DNA from 2 places in the Marinobacter flavimaris genome. Region 2 is predicted to be linked to the other one. Evidence: predicted binding sites of a transcription regulator. Region 2 holds the regulator's gene; the other holds the start of a gene.
What was found. Region 2 encodes sigma-54, which starts transcription at its own class of promoters, with help from an activator protein. Its sites were predicted from a motif close to ANTGGCATNNANNTTGCTNT; they were not measured.

Region 1: the regulator sigma-54 is predicted to act here: its motif matches at 1,736-1,755, upstream of ACGK9W_RS02290 (sigma 54-interacting transcriptional regulator).

The regions. Positions count from the first base shown of each region.
Region 1 is NZ_CP171359.1:442,736-446,131, reverse strand. It holds gene ntrB (nitrate ABC transporter permease) at 1-48, opposite strand, end outside; gene ACGK9W_RS02295 (ABC transporter substrate-binding protein) at 51-1,472, opposite strand; gene ACGK9W_RS02290 (sigma 54-interacting transcriptional regulator) at 1,786-3,396, shown strand, end outside.
Region 2 is NZ_CP171359.1:2,155,890-2,159,285, reverse strand. It holds gene rapZ (RNase adapter RapZ) at 1-85, opposite strand, end outside; gene ptsN (PTS IIA-like nitrogen regulatory protein PtsN) at 114-584, opposite strand; gene hpf (ribosome hibernation promoting factor) at 672-980, opposite strand; gene ACGK9W_RS10100 (RNA polymerase factor sigma-54) at 1,082-2,608, opposite strand; gene lptB (LPS export ABC transporter ATP-binding protein) at 2,760-3,396, opposite strand, start outside.

The DNA of each region.
Region 1 (3,396 bases), 1.7 Mb from region 2:
CAGGAACGACACCGACAGCAGTGCTGCCCGGACGTTCAGGGAAGCCATGGTTACACCCTCCCGATGTCGAAGCTGCGTGCGTATTCTTCGGCACGATCAGAATCGAACGTCTTGCCCATGATGGTGTGGGTCTTGTAGGTCTTGTCCGGAGCGGTGTAACCCAGTTCTTCCATGATCTTGCCGGTCTCGCTCGCCAGGTAGACCTGCTCGGCAATGCCTTTGTAGTCCACATCACCCTCGATATAACCCCAGCGCTTCATCTGGGTGAGGATCCACACGCCCATGGAGTGCCACGGGAACGGGTCGAAGTCGATGCGGTCCGGCACGTCTTTTACCTCGCCAAGGCCATCGGCGTAGTAGCCGGTCAGCACCTGCTGAATCACCGGAACCGGCTGGTTCAGATAGTTCTTTGGCGCGATGGCTTCGGAGATTTCCTTACGGTTATCCGGATTGTTGGAGTACTGCGTCGCGTCGATGATGGCGCGCAACAGGGCGCCGTAGGTGTTCGGGTTCTGGGTCGCGAACTGCTTGCTGCAGGCAAAGGCGCAGCACGGGTGGCCTTCCCAGATGTCCTTGGTCAGCATGTGGATGAAGCCCACCTTCTCCCAAACAGCACGCTGGTTGAACGGATCCGGTGACAAGTAGCCATCCAGGTTACCGGCGCGGAGGTTGGCAACCATCTCGGGTGGCGGGACCACACGGATCTGCACATCTTTGTCCGGGTCGATACCGTTCTCGGCCAGGTAGTAACGCAGCAGGAAGTTGTGCATGGAGTACTCGAACGGCACGCCAAACTTGAAGCCTTTCCACTGTTTCGGGTCGCGCTTGTCCTTGTGGTCGACGTGCAGCACGATGGCCTGGCCATTGATGTTCTCAACGGCCGGCATGATGAACGGCTCCGGTGTGGAGCCCGCGCCCATGGTCATCGCCAGGGGCATGGGAGTAAGCATATGTGAGGCGTCGTATTCGCCAGCCAGGGACTTGTCCCGGGCCACCGCCCAACCTGCGGTCTTGGTGACGGTCACATCGAGGCCGTACCGCTCATAAAAGCCCATCGGGTGGGCCATGATGATAGGCGTGGCGCAGGTGATCGGTACAAAACCAACGTTCAGCTTGGTCTTCTCGAGCTTGCCCAGGGATTCCTTCACCGCGGCCTTGGCCTTTTCCATCGGGAACACGCTGCCCAGAACGGCCGCCGCGGTGCCCGCGCCCATCATTTTCATGAAGGCGCGCCGGCTGTGTTCGTTGTGACCAAACACCGAGCGCACCACCGCGCCTTCGATGGCGCGATCCATCATCGCTTCTGAATCCAAATGCTCGTCAGCAACTGCCTGCTGGCCGGCAGAGGGCTTGAGATCGAGGGAAATCGACGGGGTGCTGTCGCCGGGTTTGCACTCGGGGCAGCCGCAGGTCTTGGCATGAATCAGGGACTTGTCACCGTCAAACGGGTTTCCAAGGCTTTTCGTGGTCATGGCGCACTCTCCTGGGTTTGGGACCTAAGTTTTGGGTTATTTCTGCACTCTCACGGTGCAACAAAGGTGCGGCTCGGGCCCGAGGCTGGAAATGGTCGGGTCGGCTCCGCGTTCTGAGAGAGGTATCGCAGGGTTTGTGCCAAGTCCGGTTATTTTTTTAACCCATTGTTTTTAAGGCATCAGGAATGAGGAGCCTGAAAACAGGAGAGCTACGACATTTCGTATTTCACGATTTTTCGTAGCCCGGACTGCGATTTTTCGTAGTTGGCACAGGGTTTGTTTCTTCCTTCGGGAACTGACTCAGGAAATCGCCATGAACACCGAAGCCATCATTCGCCCTGAAATCACCGGCAACTGGATTGACCATCTGCCAGAGGCTGCGCTGTTGGTAGATGCAGGCAGGGACCTGATTCTGTCCGCCAACAGTGCCATGGGCCGAATGATCGGCTCCGACCGGCAATCCCTCGTCGGAACGCCATGCACCCACCTGTTCACCGACCAGCGGCCGCAACTGATTGCATTCACTGAGGAAACCCTGTTTCGCAGCCACGGCTGGAGCCGGGATTTCTTCCTCCAGCACCGGGACGGCCACACCGTGGAACTGGAAATCTCCTCATCCAGGGTCGGCGAGGCGGAAACCCAGAATGTGCTGCTGTTGTTGAGGGACCGACGCCAGCTGCGAACCCTTCGGGAGCGCCACGATGCCAACCACTACCACCGGGGCGGCCTGCTTGAATGGCGTCGGGTGGAAGAACTGTTCAAGGACATGGAGCGGGAAAACCAGCTGATCCTGCATGCCGTCGGGGAAGGCATTTACGGGGTGGATGCCGAGGGGCGAGGCACCTTCGCAAACCCCGCAGCCGAGCGCATGCTGGGGTGGCGAATTGACGAACTCATGGGGCGGGTTCTGCACCGCGTGGTGCACCACTCCCATGCCGATGGCAGCCTGTATCCCCTGAAGGACTGCCCGATATACGCCGCCTTCCGCGATGCCAGTGTGAAGCGGGTTGGCGAGGACTGGTTCTGGCGCAAGGACGGCAGCGGTTTCCCGGTGGAATACACCAGCACACCGATCCTGGACAACGGGCATCCGGTGGGTGCAGTGGTGGTTTTCCGGGATATCTCCGCGCGTCAGGAAGCCCAGCAAGAACTGCAGAAAGCGCTGGAGGAAGTGGAAACCCTCAAGCACCGGCTGGAAATGGAGAACGCCTATCTGCAGGAAGAACTCAGCGCCGAGTACCACTTCCACGAAATCTTCGGCCAGAGCGAGGCCATCAAAGCCATCGTGCGCCGGATCGGTATGGTGGCGCCCACCGATGCCAACGTGCTGATCACCGGCGAATCAGGCACAGGCAAGGAGCTGATTGCCCGTGCCATCCACCAGTCCAGTAGCCGACGGGACCGGCCCCTGATTCGGGTGAACTGTGCGGCCATTCCCAAGGATCTGTTCGAGAGCGAGTTCTTCGGCCACATCAAGGGTGCCTTCACCGGCGCCGTCAGTGATCGCGTGGGCCGGTTCGAACTGGCCGACGGCGGCACCCTGTTCCTGGACGAAGTGGGCGAAATCCCCCTTGAACTCCAGGGCAAACTGCTCCGGGTGCTGCAGGATCAGCAATTCGAGCGGGTTGGCGAAAACCGAACCCGGGCTGTGGATGTGCGGGTGATCGCGGCCACCAACCGTGACCTGAAGGCGGAAGTTCAGGAAAAAACCTTCCGGGAAGACCTCTACTTCCGCCTGAATGTTTTCCCCATCGAATCCGTACCCTTGCGCCGGCGGCTGGAGGACATCCCCATCCTCGCCCAGGAATTCCTGAACCGCGCGTGCCAGAAGTTCAACCGGCCTCTGTTGGCCCTGAAAGAACGTGACGTTGAAACCCTGAAAGCCTACCACTGGCCCGGCAATGTGCGGGAGTTGGAGAATGTG
Region 2 (3,396 bases):
TGCAATAAAACCCGAGGTCCTCCAGCACATGAAGTGCGGTACTCTTGCCCGAACCGGACCTGCCACTGACGATAATCAGCTTCATGACCACCTTACCTCCACTGCAGTGAATATCAGCCGCCTGAGGCGGTCATGCGCTGGTACAGCGTGCTGGCGTCCTCGGATTGCCGGAGGCGATCACAGAACGACCGCTCATTGAACTTTTCAGCCAGTTGGCTGAGCAGCTCCAGGTGTTCGCTCGTTGCTTCCTTCGGGACGATCAGGGCGAAAATCAGATCCACCGGCTGATTGTCGATAGCATCGAATTCGACGCTTTCTTCCAGCGTCATCAGCACGCCCACCACGTGATCAAGTCCTTCCAGACGGCAGTGGGGAATGGCGATTCCCTGGCCAATGCCGGTGCTGCCCAGGCGCTCGCGGGAAATCAGGTTGTTGAAGAGCTGGGTCTCGCTGAGCGTGTTGTCCTGATGGTTTATCTGCTCGGCAATAAACTCCAGGGCCCGTTTCTTGCTGGACGCAGCTACCCTGCAGAGGGTGAGCTCCGGAGCAAGAATGTTCTCTATGGTCAGGGATGTGTCGCTCATGGATCGACTGCGTTTCCGTTAAAAAAAAGGCTGCGACACGTTACTCATGTCGCAGCTCGATTAGATGAATTGCATGAAAACAGTCAGTTAGCGAGAGCCGTTTCCGTGCATCCGGTCTACATTCTTTTCCTTGTGCTTGAGGATCTGACGGTCAAGCTTGTCGATCAGGGCATCGATGGCTGCGTACATATCCTCATTTTCTGCCTTTGCGTGAATCTCACCACCAACCACGTGCAGCGTGGCTTCCGCAATCTGGCGCACCTTCTCCACTTCCAGGGTTACCTGGCAGTTGCTGATGTGGTCAAAGTGACGCTCGAGCTTCTGGAACTTCTCTGAAACATAATCCTTCAGTGCGGGAGTAAGTTCTACGTGATGGCCTGAAATATTGAGTTGCATAGGCGTCTCCTGTTGTCATCGTTCCGGCTCCCGGGAGCCGGTCTGGGTGCTGGCGCATTGTGCGCCGGCAAATAGTACGTTGCGCCCGGACCCCGGGGTGTTCAGACCAGCCGCTTGCGTTCGTTCGAAGGCGGAATGTGCATGGCCTCCCGGTACTTGGCAACGGTGCGTCGCGCAACCTTGATTCCCTGTTCTCCTAGCATGGCTGCAATTTTACTGTCGCTCAACGGCTTTTTGGGCGTTTCCGCGGCAATCAGCTTTTTGATCATCGCGCGGATCGCCGTGGAAGAACATTCACCGCCTTCGTCAGTGCTGACATGGCTGGAGAAGAAATATTTCAGCTCGAAAATTCCCCGGGGGGTGTGCATGTATTTCTGGGTGGTGACCCGGGAAATCGTGGACTCATGCATCTCAACCGCCTGGGCGATATCAGAGAGGATCAGCGGTTTCATGGCTTCTTCACCCTGATCCAGGAATCCTTGCTGGTGCTCGACAATACGGGTCGCCACTTTCAGCAGGGTTTCATTGCGGCTCTGCAGGCTCTTGATAAACCATTTCGCCTCCTGCAACTGATCCCGCAGGTAGGTGTTGTCGGCACTGCTGTCCGCACGCCTTATAAGAGAAGCATAGCTGGCATTGACCCGGATGCGCGGTGCAATTTCAGGATTCAGCTCAACACGCCAGCGGCCATTGTGTTTGCGAACGATCACGTCCGGAATCACATAATCGGGTTCGGCCCGGTCAATGACATCGCCCGGCCGCGGATTCAGGCCGGTGATCAGCGCCAGGACATCCCGCAACTGGTCTTCTTTCAGGCGGCTGCGGCGCAGCAACTGGGCGTAATCGCGGTTGCCCAGCAGGTTGATGTAATGGGTAATTACAAGGCGTGCCTGGGCCAGCCAGGGTGTTTCCGGCGGCAGCTGGTTGAGCTGGATCAGCAGGCATTCCTGTAGGTCCCGGGCAAACACGCCGGGCGGATCAAAGTGTTGCAGGCGGTGAAGCACGGCTTCCACTTCATCCAGTTCAAGGGGGTCTTCATCGTTCTCATCCAGCAGTCCGGCGTGGATTTCCTCCAGCGGGCTGGTGATATAGCCCCGTTCGTCCACTGCATCCATCAGGGCATGGGCAATGGCCTGGTCCCGTTCACTGAGGTGCGTCAGATTGAGCTGCCATTCCAGGTGATCCTGAAGCGTTTCGGTCGGGGAATTACGGGTTTCGAAATCGTGATCGTTTTCGTCGTCGTTGCGGGCTGCCGGCGCTGGTGCGGACTGGTAGATGTCGTCCCAGGCGGTATCAACCGGCAGATCGTCCGGAATGTTGTCAGGAATCTCGTTCTCCGAGGACCAGTCCGGGCCGTTCTCGGATTCATCCCAGTCGCTGGCCGGTTCCGGGGCAGCTTCAGCGGCGGACTCGGTGGCGTTGGCCTCGCGCTCGTCGTTTTCGCTGGCTGCGTCGGTCTGGTCATCGTCCTCGGAGGTCTCCAGCATGGGGTTGGATTCCAGTGCCTGCTGGATTTCCTGCTGGAGGTCGAGAGTGGAGAGCTGGAGAAGCCGGATCGCCTGTTGCAGCTGGGGCGTCATGGTCAGGCTTTGACCCAGCTTTAACTGTAAGGAGGCTTTCATAACCATGGTTCAGGATCCGTCACTCATCAGCGCGTTGTGTCATAAGTCGTGAAAAAATCTTTATATGCCGGTTACTTGCCGTGATTTTAATTTACCCTAGCAAGTTCTTTGCCGAGTTTACTTGCTACAGATCATCAAAACAATCAGCCATTGGGTGTCAGAGTCTGAATTCGTCGCCGAGATAGACTTCCTTGACCTGCTGGTTGGCCAGGATGGCGTCGGCATTGCCGGAGGCGATGATGTGGCCGCCGGAAACAATGTAGGCATTCTCGCAGATGTCCAGGGTCTCACGCACGTTGTGGTCGGTGATCAAAACGCCAATGCCTTTGTCCCGAAGGTGCCGGATGATGTGTTTGATGTCACTGACGGATATGGGGTCCACACCGGCGAAGGGCTCATCCAGCAGGATGAAAGCCGGCTCCATGGCCAGGGCCCGGGCAATTTCCACCCGTCGCCGCTCACCACCGGACAGGGCCATACCAACGCTGTCCCGTATATGGGTGATGTGGAATTCCTCCAGCAGCTCCTCGAGCTTTTTCTGCCGGTCTGCCTTGGTCAGGCCCTGCCGCGTCTCAAGGATCGCCATGATGTTGTCGCGCACAGACAGTTTGCGGAAAACCGAGGCTTCCTGTGGCAGATAGCCGATGCCTTGGCGGGCCCGACCGTGCATCGGCAGCGGCGTGATATCCCGGCTGTCGATAGTTATCCGCCCGTGATCGGCAGGTACCAGCCCCACGATCATGTAGAAACAGGTGGTTTTCCCGGCGCCGTTGGGGCCTAGCAGTCCAACAATT